Regions from separate parts of the Micromonospora sp. NPDC005087 genome, predicted to be linked through region 1. Evidence: riboswitches for the same ligand, from Rfam matches in the RefSeq annotation. Region 1 holds a riboswitch; the other holds the start of a gene.
What was found. Region 1 has a riboswitch for S-adenosylmethionine ahead of ACFYPS_RS24445 (ABC transporter substrate-binding protein). Riboswitches for the same ligand answer to the same signal wherever they lie in the genome.
Positions count from the first base shown of each region.

Region 1 (7,164 bases):
AAGCCGAGGGGCAGCATCGTCGAACTCATCGTGACGGGCGCCACCGGCGCGGCGACATTCGTCTCGCTCCTGCAGGGACCAGAAACTGTGCTGCGGATCGCCCGCGCGTTCCGCGCTGTCGCGCTGAAGCGGCCGGACAAGCGGATCGAAGTTCACATCAAGGGGCCGAAGGGCGAAGTGCATCTTTTTGACTGCGACCGCGACACCCCACTCGAGGAACTGGCCGCACTCGTCAAGAGGGATCTCCTGGGCTGACCGTGGTTCTGCCGGGCCTCGGGGCGGGCGCAGCCGCACCACTGGTGAGCCTCCCCCCGGGGCGGCGAGAGTCGGGAAATTGAAAACCAGGGGTACGGACGAGCCCGGGCGTGGGATGGTGCGAGATGGCTGCTGTACCGGTGGAGATCTGCCCGCACGCGGGCGGCCCGGCCGGAGGCGCGGGCGCACGTCGCGCCGCCCGGGGCGGCTTCGACGAGGAGAGGCAGTGCCCATGCAGGCTCAGCGCAGGCCACCGCGTACGGAGCGGAACCAGACCCGGGACGACCAGACCGGCGGCGGCATGACCGGAGCGGCCACGCCCCTGACCATCTGGGCCGCCGCCGTGCTGCTCGGCCGGATCAGTGCCGGCGACGACGACAGCGAGGACGAACGGCACATCCTGCGCGGCATCGAGTGACCCTCGCCGGTCCGGTCACAGCCAGCCGCGCCGCTTGAAGATCAGGTAGAGGCTGCCGCAGACCAGGGCCATCAGCAGGAGCGCGAACAGGTAGCCGTAGCGCCAGTTCAGCTCCGGCATGTGCGCGAAGTTCATCCCGTACACCGTGCCGATGAGCGTGGGGGCGAACAGGATCGCCGCCCACGAGGAGACCTTCTTCAGCTCCTCGTTCTGCGCGTAGCTGGCCGCGGTGAGACTGCGCATCTCCTCGTTCTGCTGCTGCGAGACGAGGGTGGCGTTGACGGTGAGGATGTTCTGCAGCAGATGCCGGAAGCCGTCCACCCGCTCCACCACCTGGGTGAGGTGGTCCGTCACGTCCCGCAGGTAGCGGCGCAGTTCCTCGTCGGTGCCGTAACTGCCGGCGCCGGCCGCCAGCGCGTCGAGCACGGCGAGCAGCGGACGGGCGGCCCGCTGGAACTGGATGACCTCGCGGCTGAGCCCGTAGATGCGCCGGCTGGCGTTCGGGTCGCCGCCGAAGACCTCGGTCTCGATCTCGTCGATGTCGTTCTCCAACCCGGCCACCACCGGTGCGTACCCGTCGACCACCTGGTCGAGGATCGCGTACAGGATCACCTCCGGGCCCTGGGCGAGCATCTGCGCGTCCGCCTCCAGCCGCCGCCGCACCGCGGCCAGGTCCGGTGCCTCACCGTGCCGGACGGTGACCACGAACCCGGGCCCGATGAACAGGTGCAGCTCGGAGAACTCGACCTCTTCCCGCAGGTCGTCGTAACGGGCGGCGCGCAGCACCACGAAGAGCGTGTGCCCGTACCGTTCCAGCTTGGGCCGTTGGTGGGCGTTGATCGCGTCCTCCACCGCCAGGTCGTGCAGCCGGAACTCCCGGGCCAGCGAGGTGATCTGGTCGATGTCGGGCCGGTACAACCCGATCCAGGCCATCGCGTCGCTCTGCTCCTGCAGGCAGCGGTACGTCTCGGCGAGGCCGCCCGGCGACGCGAACCGGTGCCCGCGGATGTAGACGGCACTGTCCACCAGGCCGCCGGTGGGCGGCGTGGGCGGCTCTACCCGCGGCGGCTGGCCGACGCGGACCTCGTGCTCGTCGAGCCGGCGGCCGAAGCCACCGCCCGGGCGGAACCGACGGCCGCCGACCATGACCCGCTCCCTCCCCGGACGCACCAACCGGCGACTGCCCGAACCGCCCGGGGCATGTTCGGGGCGGGACGCCGGGAGGCGCTGCTTCCCCCGTGACCACGACCCGAAACCCCGCGACGCGCCGTCCGCCCGGGTGCCCGGGCGGGCGAGTTCCCCGCACTGGCGGACTGGCCCGGGTCCGCTGGCGGATACTCGCGGTGACCGTGGGCGGACGACGGGGGAAGCGCCGATGGAGGTCGACAGGCGCGCCGGCCGCCGGGCCGGTCGACTGCGGGCCTGGCTGATCGACGGCGGTTCGGAGCAGGCGGCGCAGCGGCACGGCCCGCACGGGCGCCCGCCGGAACATCGCCACCACTCGTGGTGGAAGGTGATGTGCCTGACCGGCGTCGACTACTTCTCGACGCTCGGCTACCAACCGGGCATCGCCGCGCTGGCCGCCGGCGCGCTCTCCCCGGTGGCGACCCTGGTGCTGGTGCTGGTGACCCTGCTGGGTGCGCTGCCGGTCTACCGGCGGGTGGCGGTGGAGAGCCCGCACGGCGAGGGCTCCATCGCGATGCTGGTACGCCTGCTGAGCTACTGGCCGGGCAAGCTGTTCGTGCTGGTGCTGCTCGGTTTCGCGGCCACCGACTTCATCATCACCATCACCCTCTCGGCGGCCGACGCGACCGCGCACATCGACGAGAACCCGTTCTGGCCCAGCGCGCTCAGGGGACACGAGGTCCTGGTCACGCTGCTGCTGGTGGCGCTGCTCGGCGCGGTGTTCCTCAAGGGGTTCGGTGAGGCCATCGGGATCGCCGTCGTCCTGGTCGCGGTCTACCTGGCACTGAACGCGGTGGTGATCGCCGACGGTCTGTGGCGGGTGGTGACGCACCCGAGCGCGGTCGCGGACTGGACCAGCGCGCTGACCACCAGCCACGGGGATCCCCTGCTGGTGATCGGGTTCTCGCTGCTGGTGTTCCCGAAGTTGGCGCTGGGCCTGTCCGGCTTCGAGACCGGGGTGGCGGTCATGCCGCACATCCGCGGGGACCGGCGGGACTCGGAGGACCGCCCGCTGGGCCGCATCCGCGGCGCCCGCCGGCTGCTCACCACCGCGGCCGCGATCATGAGTGTCTTCCTGATCACCAGCAGCGTGACCACCGCCGTCCTGATCCCGCCCGAGGCGTTCCAGCCGGGCGGGCCGGCGAACGGCCGGGCGCTGTCCTACCTGGCGCACGAGAACCTCGGTGAGGTGTTCGGCACGGTCTACGACCTGTCCACCATCGGCATCCTCTGGTTCGCGGGGGCCTCGGCGATGGCCGGGCTGCTCAACCTCGTACCCCGCTACCTGCCCCGCTACGGCATGGCGCCGACCTGGGCCCGGGCCGTACGGCCACTGGTGCTGGTCTTCACCGGGGTGGCGTTTCTGATCACGGTCGCCTTCGGGGCGAGCGTGGACGCGCAGGGCGGCGCGTACGCCACCGGGGTCCTGGTGTTGATCACCTCGGCGGCGACGGCGGTGACCCTCGCGGCGCGGCGGCGGCGCCAGCGTGGCCGGACGGTCGCGTTCGGGATCATCGCGATCGCCTTCGTCTACACCACCGCGGCGAACGTGGTGGAACGTCCCGACGGCGTGAAGATCGCGGCCTGCTTCATCGGCGGGATGATCGTGGTGTCGCTGCTGTCCCGGTTGTTCCGCGCCTTCGAGTTGCGGGTCGACCGGGTGGAGCTGGACGCCGAGGCCACCCGGTTGATCGACGAGTGCAGCGGGCGCCGCGTCCGCCTCATCGCGCACGAGCCGGCCACCCGGGACCGTGCGGAGTACCGCGACAAGCTCGCCCAGACCGTGGCGGACAACGACTTCCCGGCCGACAGCGCGGTGATCTTCGTCGAGGTGACGGTGACCGACCCGTCGGACTTCGAGACCGAGCTGCTGATCCGTGGCAGCGTGGAGCACGACCGGTACCCGGTGCTGAGCCTCGCCAGTTCCGCGGTGCCCAGCGCGGTGGCCGCCCTGCTGCTGGATATCCGCGACCGGGCGGGGCGGTGCCCGCACATCTACTTCGAGTGGACCGAGGGCAACCCGGGCGGCAACTTGCTGCGCTACCTGGCGTTCGGCCACGGCGAGATCGCCCCGGTCACCCGGGAGATCCTGCGCCGCCAGGAACCCGACCCGCGCCGCCGTCCGCACGTGCACGCCAGCTGACCTGCCGACCGGACGCCAGTCGCGGACGGTGAGCGTGGTCATAACGACTGGACGATCCGCCTCCCCGGGCTGCTAGCCTCGGCGCAGGTCATGAGCGCCAGCGCGAAGCCCCGGCTCGCTGGCCGGCAACCCTCCTCCGCGGTGGGGTGCCCCGGGTGAAGACCAGGCACCGGCACGACGTCGGTGCAAGCGTGGCCTGGCACCCAGGTCAGCACAGACCCGGGAGAGCCATGCGCATCCTCAGCACCACACCATCAGCCGACGCCGCGGATTCCCGCACCGGCTGGCCGACACCGGCACTGACCCGCAGGCGGCACGTGGACCTGATGCGGGTGTGCAGCGCCGCCTGTCGCGGCCGCGCGTACTAGCGCACCCCTTCCCGAACCCATCCCAGCGGTACGCCCACCGGGCGCACCGTCGGCGGCGCACATCTGCGTCCGCCGCTGCGCAAACTTCGGAGACACCTGTGCGATTCCTTCCTGCCCTGACCCGCGCCGCGGCCCTCGGCGCGTCCACGATCCTGGCCGCCACCGCGCTCACCGCGTGCGGCGACGACACCTCGTCCGACGCCGCCGCCAACCCGTACGGTCTGGCGCAGCCGGGCGTGCTGCGCGCCGGCACGCTGACCGACGCGCCACCGAACGTGTACCTCAAGGACGGCAAGTTCACCGGCTTCGACAACGACCTGCTGACCGCAGTGGCCAGCAAGCTCGGCCTGAAGGTGGAGTTCGTCGGCACCGACTTCTCCGCGCTGCTCTCCCAGGTCAACAACCACAAGTTCGACGTCGGCAGCTCCTCGATCACCATCACCGAGGCGCGCAAGAAGACGGTCGACTTCGGCAACGGCTACGACTTCGGCTACTTCGGCCTGGACGTGCCGGCCGGCTCGCCGATCACCGGCTTCGACCAGCTCGCCGGCAAGCGGGTCGTGGTGGTGCAGGGCACCGTCCAGGACGACTACGCCACCGGCGAGCAGCTCAACCCGGTCCGGGTGCCGGACTACAACGGCGCGATCAACCAGCTCAAGGCGGGCACCGCCGACGCGTGGATCGCCCCGGCCGAGATCGGCGAGACGTCGGCGGCCGACAGCAACGGCAAGATCACTGTGGCGGCCAAGCAGCTCAGCCCGGCACCGACCGCGTACGCCGTCGCCAAGGGCGGCGACAAACTGCGGGAGGCGCTGAACAAGGGCCTCGACGAGGTGATCGCGGACGGCACCTGGAGCCGGTTGCAGGCGCAGTACTACCCGGGTCGGCCCGTACCGGCGGACTTCCGCCCGGGCAGCGGCACGGTGACCGTGCCGGCCGCACCGTCGGCGTCGGCGTCGGCGTCGGCGTCGGCGTCGGCGTCGGCGTCGGCCGCGTCCTGAGACACCCGGTGACGAGCGAGCGGGGCGGTAGGAGAGGCGACCAATGGATCCGTTGAGCACCCTGTGGGAGACCTTCTTCGACTGGGACGCGATGCGCGAGGCGCTGCCCGAGATGCTGACCGTCGGGTTGCCCAACACGCTGATCCTGGCGGTCTCCGCCGCCCTGCTCGGCTCGGTGCTGGGCCTGCTGCTGGCCGTCGCCGGCATCTCCCGCAGCCGGTGGCTGCGCTGGCCGGCGCGGGTCTACACCGACGTGTTCCGGGGGCTGCCGGCCGCGGCGACGATCCTGCTGATCGGCGTCGGGCTCGCGCCGCTGGGCATGCAGGTCTGGGGACCTGACCCCTACCCGCTGGGCATTCTGGCGCTGTCGCTGATCGCGGCGGCGTACATCGGGGAGATCTTCCGCTCCGGCATCCAGTCGGTGGAGGCCGCACAGTTGGAGGGAGCCCGGGCGCTCGGTTTCTCCTGGGGCGAGGCGATGCGGATGGTGATCATTCCGCAGGGCATCCGGCGGGTGCTCCCGGCCTGGGTGAACCAGCTCATCGCGCTGATCAAGGACTCCAGCCTCGTCTACTTCCTCGGCCTGGTGGCCAGCCAGCGGGAGCTGTTCCGGATCGGGCAGGACTACGCGGCCACCACCGGCAACGAGTCCGCGCTGCTGCTGGCCGGGCTCTGCTACCTGGCGCTGACCGTTCCGCTGACGCACGCGGTCAACTGGATCGACCGGCGGCTGCGCCACGGCCGGCCGGCCACCGCGCCGGCCGACGAGGACGACATCGAGTCGGCGCTGACCGGCGCGACGGAAGGGGACCGGCGATGACCGCCAGCACGACCACCTCGGTCAGCCTCGACGTACGCGACGTGCACCTCGCGTTCGGACCGAACCGGGTGCTGCGCGGCGTCGACCTGGCCGTGCCACGGGGCGCGACGGCCTGCGTGATCGGGCCGTCCGGGTCGGGCAAGTCCACTCTGCTGCGCACCATCAACCGGCTGATCGAGCCGGACCGCGGCGACGTGCTGCTGGACGGGCGCAGCGTGCTACGCGACGACCCGGACGCGCTGCGGCAGCGGGTGGGCATGGTCTTCCAGCAGTTCAACCTCTTCCCGCACATGAGCGTGGTGCGCAACGTCACCCTGGCGTTGCGCCGGCTGCGCAAGCTCGGGGAGGACGAGGCGGAGGCCGTCGCGCGGGCCCAGCTGGAGCTGGTGGGGCTGGCCGGCAAGGCCGACGCCCGGCCGGCGCAACTCTCCGGCGGCCAGCAGCAGCGGGTGGCGATCGCCCGGGCGCTGGCCCTGCGGCCGGAGGTGATGCTCTTCGACGAGGCCACCTCGGCGCTCGACCCGGAGCTGGTCAAGGGGGTGCTCGGGGTGATGGCCGACCTGTCCGCCGGGGGCATGACCATGGTGGTGGTCACCCACGAAATGGGCTTCGCCCGGCAGGTCGCCGACACCGTGGCCTTCATGGACCGGGGCGTGGTGCTGGAGTCGGGGCCGCCGGAGGCGATCTTCGAGCGGGCCGAGCATCCCCGGCTGCGCCGGTTCCTCGCCCAGGTGCTCTGAACCGTTAGGAAGGGGCCCTTCCTATACACGAGGCGTTAACAAGGTGCCCTTCCTTCGCGTCAGGCGGCCTGGCGGCGCAGGTGTGCGGCGAACGCCTTCAGGTCGCCGAGCAGCACCAGGATGGCGTTGCGGTAGGCGACCGACGCCCACAGGTGCAGCTCCTCGTCGTCCAGCCCGCCGAAAGCCAGCGACAACGCCTTGCGGTGACGCCGGTCGAGCACCTTGTGCGGGCGG
Region 1 covers NZ_JBIALB010000011.1:155,901-163,064, reverse strand. Annotated here, with positions in the region: gene ACFYPS_RS24465 (hypothetical protein) at 1-255, shown strand, start outside; gene ACFYPS_RS24460 (hypothetical protein) at 482-673, shown strand; gene corA (magnesium/cobalt transporter CorA) at 689-1,819, opposite strand; gene ACFYPS_RS24450 (amino acid transporter) at 2,049-4,001, shown strand; SAM riboswitch class IV at 4,088-4,199, shown strand; gene ACFYPS_RS24445 (ABC transporter substrate-binding protein) at 4,468-5,370, shown strand; gene ACFYPS_RS24440 (amino acid ABC transporter permease) at 5,414-6,190, shown strand; gene ACFYPS_RS24435 (amino acid ABC transporter ATP-binding protein) at 6,187-6,930, shown strand; gene ACFYPS_RS24430 (hypothetical protein) at 6,990-7,164, opposite strand, start outside.

Region 2 (7,164 bases), on a different contig from region 1:
GACGCCTGTCAGCTCGTGGTCATCGACCGGCTGCCCTTTCCGCGGCCGGACGAGCCGCTGGCGGCGGCGCGCGCGGCAGCCGTGGACGCGGGCGGCGGCTCGGGTTTCGCGGCGGTCAGCGTGCCGATCGCGGCGGTCCGGCTGGCGCAGGGGGTGGGTCGATTGATCCGGGCGACCGGTGACCGGGGGGTGGTCGCGGTGCTCGACTCCCGGTTGGAGACCGCCCGCGGCTACGGGCCGTTCCTGCGTCGCTCGCTGCCGCCGTTCTGGTACACGACCCGTCCTGAGGTGGCCCGCGGCGCGCTGCAACGTCTCGCCGGCTCCTGACCGCCCGCGCCGCGTCAGGGAGCCTGCGCGGCGACGACGACGGCGTCGGGCGGGGTGTCCGGGACCGTCCGGGCGGCCAGCCGGCGGATCGCGGTGTTCAGCACCGCGATCAGCGGCACGGACACCAGCGCACCGGTGATCCCGGCGAGCACCACCCCGGCGGCGATACCGATGATCACCGCGAGCGGGTGGATGGCCACCGCCCGGCCCATGATCAGCGGCTGGAGGACGTGCCCCTCCACCTGCTGCACGCCGATCACCGCGCCCAGGATGATCAACGCGGTGACCGGGCCGCTGTCGACGAGCGCCACCAGCACCGCCACGCCACCGGAGAGCGCCGCGCCGACGATCGGGATGAACGCGCCGAGGAAGACCAGCGCGGCCAGCGGGAAGGCGAACGGGACGTCGAAGATGACCAGGAAGATGCCGATGCCCACCGCGTCGATGAAGGCCACCAGCACGGTCGCCCGGACGTAGGCGCCGAGCGTGTGCCAGGAGGCGCGGCCGGCGTCATCGACCTTCCAGCGGGCGGCCACCGGCAGCAGCCGGACCAGGAAGCGCCAGATCCGGTTGCCGTCGCGCAGGAAGAAGAACGTCGCGAAGAGCACCAGCAGCGTGCCGGTCAGCACCTCGGCCAGCGTCGCCGCGGTGCTCAGCGCCCCGCTGGTGAGATCCGAGGTGTTGGAGTTGATCCAATCCTGCGCCTCGTCGATGTAGCGGTTGAGCTGGGTGTCGGAGAGGTGCAGCGGACCTGTCTTCAGCCAGTTCTGGATCTGCCGGACGCCCTGCGAGGACTTCTCGCTCAGCTCCGGCGCCCCCTTGATGAACTCGTTGACCACCAGGGTCAGCGTGCCGATCACTCCCGCCAGGCCGCCGACCAGCACCACCGCCGTCGCCAGCGACCGGGGCAGCCGCGCCCGCAGCAGCCAGCCCACCGCCGGTGCGAGCAACGCCGAGAGCAGCAGGGCGATGGCCAGCGGGATGATCACTATCTTGATGGTGCCGACGATCCGGAGCAGCGCCCAGGCCACCAGCCCGATCACGATCAGCCGCCAGCACCAGGCGGCGGCGATCCGCAGCCCGTGCGGGACGTCCGCGTCGTCGCGGCTGGCGGTCGAGCTGTGCACGTCCGTCGGGGGTTCCGCGCCGACGACCGTGGCCGACGGCGGCGCGGCCGGCCCGGGCACGGCGGGGGACGCCACCCGAGGCTCCGCGCGGTCGCTCGACGCGCTCCGATCGCCGCGAACCGACTCCCGTCCCGACTGGTAGGCGCGGCGGAGCCGCCCGCGTACCCGCTCGAAGCGGCTCAAGCGCACCTCCTGGCAGAGAACCGGTCGGCCCACAACGACAGGCCGGACAGCTTACGTCCGCTCCCGACACCATAGGGTAGTTCCGCCACACATTGCCCCGGTCGCCTCGGGCGTAACCACCGTCGGGCCGGCCGTCGGCGACACGGTAGCGTCTGCGGCGTGACCGCCGACCAGGATCTCGACGCCGGCCTGCCGATCCGCCTCCTGCACGACCGCGTGCTGGTGCGGATGGAAGGCAGCGAGGGCGAGCGCCGCTCCACCGCCGGCATCGTCATCCCGGCGACCGCCGCGGTCGGCAAGCGCCTCGCCTGGGCCACCGCCGTCGGGGTGGGGCCGAACGTCCGCGCCATCGTCTCCGGCGACCGGGTGCTCTTCGACCCGGACGACCGCTCCGAGGTCGAGCTGCACGGCCGCGGGTACGTGCTGCTGCGGGAGCGGGACGTACACGCCGTGGCCGCCGAACGGATCGAGAACGACTCCACCGGCCTCTACCTCTGACGCGCCTCCCCGGCCACCACGCCGTTTGCCGGGCCCCGCTACGGGAAGCCATCCGGCGACCGTGGCCCTGGGGAGGGACGATGCCGGTATTCGTGAAGAAGCTGCTGGCCTGGGGCAGCGTCGCGTTCCTGATCTACTTCATGGCGTTCCGGCCGGACGGCGCGGCGCAGATGTTCAAGGCGATCGGGGCCGCGCTGGTGGCGATGGCCCAGGGGCTCGGCGACTTCCTCACCACCATGATGACCTGAGCCGGCCGCCAGCCGTCACTGGTGACCGGACGGCCAGGACCCCGCCGGTGGGGGGCCGTACCAGCCGGGCGGGGCATACCCCAGCGGAGGCGGCGGCGCGGCCAGCACCACCGGGATCGGCACCACCGGCTCCTCCGGCGCGGCCACCGGACGCTGCGAGCCGTCCGGGAAGCGCAGGTGGTAGCGACTGCCGTCCCAGACTCCGGTCGGGGCCTGCGGGTCCCGCCCCACGAAGAACGACCGGTACGCGCTGATCGCCTCCAGCAGCTCCCGCTCCTCGGTGGCCGTCCGTTCCCGGTCAGCGGGCTTGCGATCCAGGCCGCGCAGCGACCCGTCGCGCAGCAGGGCCAGCCGGGTGGCGGCGAACTGGTACCCACGCATCGCCCGCACCCCGGCGTCCCCCGCCACCCGACGCGCCCAACTGCGGGCCGCGTGCCGGCGACCGAGGCTGCTCAGCGCGGCCACCTCGGGTGGGCTCAGCCAGCCGGCGCGCACGTAATCCGGCAACGTGCGCTCGGTGAGCCGTCCCTCCCACGCGCGCAGCCACACCGCCAGCCCCACCATGCCGAAGAAGATCGGCACCATCAGGCCCAGGAAGCCGTACAGCATGATCACCGCCTCCCCGGTGGCCTGGGTGAGCGTCGGCAGCAGGTTCCAGGTGCCGTGCAGCATCATCGCCAGCAGCAGACCCGCGACCGGGGCGAGCACCCGCACGCGCCGGTCGGCGGTACGGGCCGCGACACCGAGCCCCACACCGGTCATCGAGGTGAACAGCGGATGGGCGAACCCGAACAGCAGGATCCGGACGATGAAGATGGCGATGACCTGTTGAGTGCCGGTCGCCGGGCCGTACCGGTCGGCGCCGGCCGCATAGCCGTACCCGCCCAGGTAGAGGATGTTCTCCACCATGGCGAAGCCGACCGCGGAGAGCCCGCAGTAGACCAGGCCGTCGGTGATCCCGGACCACTCCCGGCGACGGAACACCAGCAGCAGGATCGGGCCGAGGGCCTTGGTCAGCTCCTCGATGAACGGCGCCACCAGCACACCGGTGAGCGCGGACGGCAGCCCCCAGTCGGCGAACCGCGCGGCGGCGAACTCATTCACGGTGAGCGATGCGGCGGTGGAGACGAACGCCCCCCAGGCGAAACAGAAGATCAGGTACTTCAGCGGCTCCGGCTCGTATCGGTCGAGCCAGAGGAAGCAGGCGACCAGCACCGGCACCGGCAGGATGGCGGCGACCACCCCGATCAGCAGCGCCCGTACGCCGAGCGACTGGCCGAGCGTGAAGACCATGAACACCGCGCACCCCGCGATGAACAGCACCACCCCCGCCAGCACCAGGAACCGCCGCCACCCCAGTCGGCGCAGCGGCATCCGGGGCGCCGCGCCGGCGGACGGGGCTGCGGGCGCGGGCGGCGACGGCAGGGGTGCACCGGGCGGGGTGTCGGCCATGCGGTCAGCGTAGCCATCCGCCGCCGGCTGGTCCGGGCCCATCGGCAGCCGCTATGCTGCCGGCAGGTCACGAGCGCCAGCGTCAAGCCCCGGCTTGCTGGCCGGCAACCCTCGTCGAGTTCGCGGTGGGGTGCCCCGGGTGATGACCGGGCCCAGCCCGATCGGTGTGCTGGGCAAGCGCGGACCCCGTCCCGACATCGCACCCGGGGTCCCTGACCCCGGAGGTTCCGGCGTGTCCGTCACCCTCGTACCCTCGCTGCCCACCCGGTCCGGCAGCACGCCCGCGCCGGCCCCGTCGCGGCCGCTCGACGTGCTCGGCGTACCGGGCGAGATCAACCTCGACTACGCGGCCACCGCGCCGTGTGCGCGGGCCGCCGCCGACGCGGTGTCCGAGCTGCTGCCCTGGTACGCGAGCGTGCACCGGGGCGCGGGAGCGCTGTCCCGGCGCTGCACGCTGGCCTACGAGCGGGCCCGGCAGACGGTGGGCGACTTCTTCGGCGCCCGCGCCGACGACCACGTGATCTTCACCCGCAACACCACGGATGCGCTGAACCTGCTGGCGCGGGCGGTGCCCGCCGGCACGACGGTGGTCACCTTCGCCGGAGAGCACCACGCCAACCTGCTGCCCTGGCCGCGTGGCTCGGTACGGCTGCCGGTGCCCACCGAGCCCGCCGAGGCGGTACGCGCCCTCGCCGCCGCCCTCGCCGAGCTGCGCCGGGACAGCAACCCGGCGCTGCCGGTGCTGGTCGCGGTGACCGGGGCGAGCAACGTGACCGGCGAGCGCTGGCCGGTCGCCGAGCTCGCCCGGGTCGCCCACCGGCATGGGGCACGGATCGTCCTCGACGCCGCACAGCTCGCCCCGCACGCACCGGTCGACCTTCTCGCGCTCGACGTGGACTACCTGGCCGTCTCCGGCCACAAGCTGTACGCGCCGTTCGGCGCGGGCGTGCTGGTCGGCCGGGCGGACTGGCTGGACGCCGCTCCGCCGTACCTGGCCGGCGGCGGCGCCACCAGCCACGTCGGGCCGGCCACGCACGACGTGACCTGGGCGACCGGCCCGGCCCGGCACGAGGGCGGCACGCCGAACCTGCTCGGTGCGGTGGCGCTGGCCGCGGTGTGCGCGGCGCTGGCCGGGGCGGACCAGGCGACGCTGGCCGCCAGCGAGCAGGCGTTGCTGACCCGGCTGCGGACCGGCATCGCCGCCCTGCCGCACGTGGTGGAGCTGCGCACCTTCGGCCCGGACGCGCCCCGCGTCGGCATCGTCTCGTTCGTGGTCGCCGGGTGGGACTCGGCCGAGGTGGCCGCGCGGCTGGCCGCGGACCACCGGATCGGCGTACGGGACGGGCTGTTCTGCGCCCACCCGCTGGCGCGGCGGCTGCTCACCGAGGCGGCGGGGCGCACCGGCCGGCGGGATCTGCCGCCCACCGCGCTGCGCGCCAGCATCGGCCTGGGCAGCACGCCCGCCCAGGTGGACCGGCTGCTCGCCGCCCTCGCCACGCTGGGCTGAGCCGGGCCGGCCGGTGGCGTGAGCCGGGCCGGCCGGCGGTGCGGTCAGCCGACCGGTGGGGCGGTGGGCGGTTTCGGCTTCTCGCCCGGCTCGGCCGGTTCACCGATCGGCCGCTCCTGCTCCCCGAAGGCGGTGCGGATGCACCGGTTCGCCTCCTCCTGCTCGATTCCGGAGGCCACCAGCAGGTCACTCGCCGTGGTGCGGATCTGGGCGATCACCACGCTGCCCGAGAAGCCGACCCCGGCGCCGTACGCCCGACCGGCCTCGCTGACCGCCCGCAGTGACCTCTCCCGGGCCTTCTGTGGCTCCTCGCCCACGGCGAACTCGTGCTTGAGCAACCGGACCGACTCGGCGAGGTGGTTCATCGCGTCGGGCATCGGATCCGGCACCGGTTCCTCGTCCTCGATCAGCGTGACGGACCGGCGGATCAACGTGCCGGTGTTTCGCATCGCCCGGTCGATCGGATCCGCCGCCTCCGCGTAGTGGGTCAGCTCGTCGCGCCGGTGCCAGCGGGCCGGGGACAGGGTGGCGGTCTCCTTCGCCCCCTCGATCGCCTCGGCCAACGTGGCCAGCTCCTCCTTGTTGTTCCGCAACCGCTCCAGGGCCTGCTGGACCGTGGCGCGGTCCTGGTTGCGCAGCCCGTCGGCGGTGGCGTCGAGCTGGGCGGCGAGCAGGTCCAGCGCCGGCCGGGCGGCGCGGTTGATCACCCGGAGCGGGTTCAGCGGCAGCAGCACCGCCGTCACCAGCAGCGCGACCCCACCGCCGAGGAACGCGTCGACGAAGCGCGGAATCTCCAGGTTCTGGGTCGACGGGCTCAGCGTGACGATCAGCACCGCCGTGGCGGCCGCCTGGATGACGATGGCCACGCTGGCCCCGGCGAAGATGGTGAGCAGGATCGCCACCGTGACCACCAGGCCGAGCTGCCACGCCCCGGTGCCGAGCAGGTAGATGAGGAAGTCGCCGATGGCCACCCCGATCCCCACCCCGACGATCAGCTCCACGGTCCGGCGAAACCGCTGCCCGACCGACGCGGCCAGGGTGCCGACCGCGGAGATCGGCGCGAAGACCGGCTGCGGGTTGCCGAGCACCCGGTGCGAGATGAAGTACGCCAGCCCGGCGGCGAGCCCGGCCTGCACGGCCAGCCCGCCGGCCATCCGCACCCGGTGCAGCCGGTCGTGCAGGGTGGCCCGGCCACGGTGCCGCAGCTCCTCGGTGGCCTCGGCGATCCGCGCGCCGTCGACGTCCACCAGCCCTTCACGCAGCGGGGTGCGCCGCACCAACGGAGGTCGTTTGTCCCGGGCCACGGCCATGGGCGCGACTACCCGAGGCAGGCCTACTGAATCCTCCCGCTCCGCACGTGGCGGGAGGATGCGGCAGACTCGGGCGGTGGCCGATCTGCTGGACCGGTGGCGGGCGGCGGCCCGGGGCGCCGGAGCGAAACCCGGCGCGGGCTCGACGCGGGCCGGGGAGCAGCTGCTCGCCCGCTGGCGGGAGCCGCACCGGCACTACCACACGGTGGGCCACCTGACCGCCGTGCTCGACGTGGTGGACCGGCACGCCGGGCTGGCCGACCGGGCCGACCTGGTCCGGCTGGCTGCCTGGTGCCACGACGCGGTCTACGACCCGCGGGCCGCCGGCGACGCCAATGAACGGGACAGCGCCACGCTGGCCGGGAGCGTGCTCAGCGCGCTCGGCGTGCCGGCGCCCGCGGTGGCCCAGGTGCGCCGGCTGGTGCTGCTCACCGCCGGGCACGCGGTGGCGCCAGGTGACCGGGACGGCGCCCTGCTCTGCGACGCGGACCTCGCCGTGCTGGCCGCGCCGC
Region 2 covers NZ_JBIALB010000004.1:288,347-295,510, reverse strand. Annotated here, with positions in the region: gene ACFYPS_RS12450 (ATP-dependent DNA helicase) at 1-327, shown strand, start outside; gene ACFYPS_RS12445 (AI-2E family transporter) at 342-1,529, opposite strand; gene ACFYPS_RS12440 (co-chaperone GroES) at 1,797-2,135, shown strand; gene ACFYPS_RS12435 (hypothetical protein) at 2,216-2,383, shown strand; gene ACFYPS_RS12430 (PrsW family intramembrane metalloprotease) at 2,399-3,877, opposite strand; SAM riboswitch class IV at 3,901-4,021, shown strand; gene ACFYPS_RS12425 (aminotransferase class V-fold PLP-dependent enzyme) at 4,092-5,342, shown strand; gene ACFYPS_RS12420 (FUSC family protein) at 5,387-6,589, opposite strand; gene ACFYPS_RS12415 (metal-dependent phosphohydrolase) at 6,729-7,164, shown strand, end outside.
Region 2: linked by a shared signal. The riboswitch ahead of ACFYPS_RS12425 (aminotransferase class V-fold PLP-dependent enzyme) and the one ahead of ACFYPS_RS24445 (ABC transporter substrate-binding protein) in region 1 are both predicted to bind S-adenosylmethionine.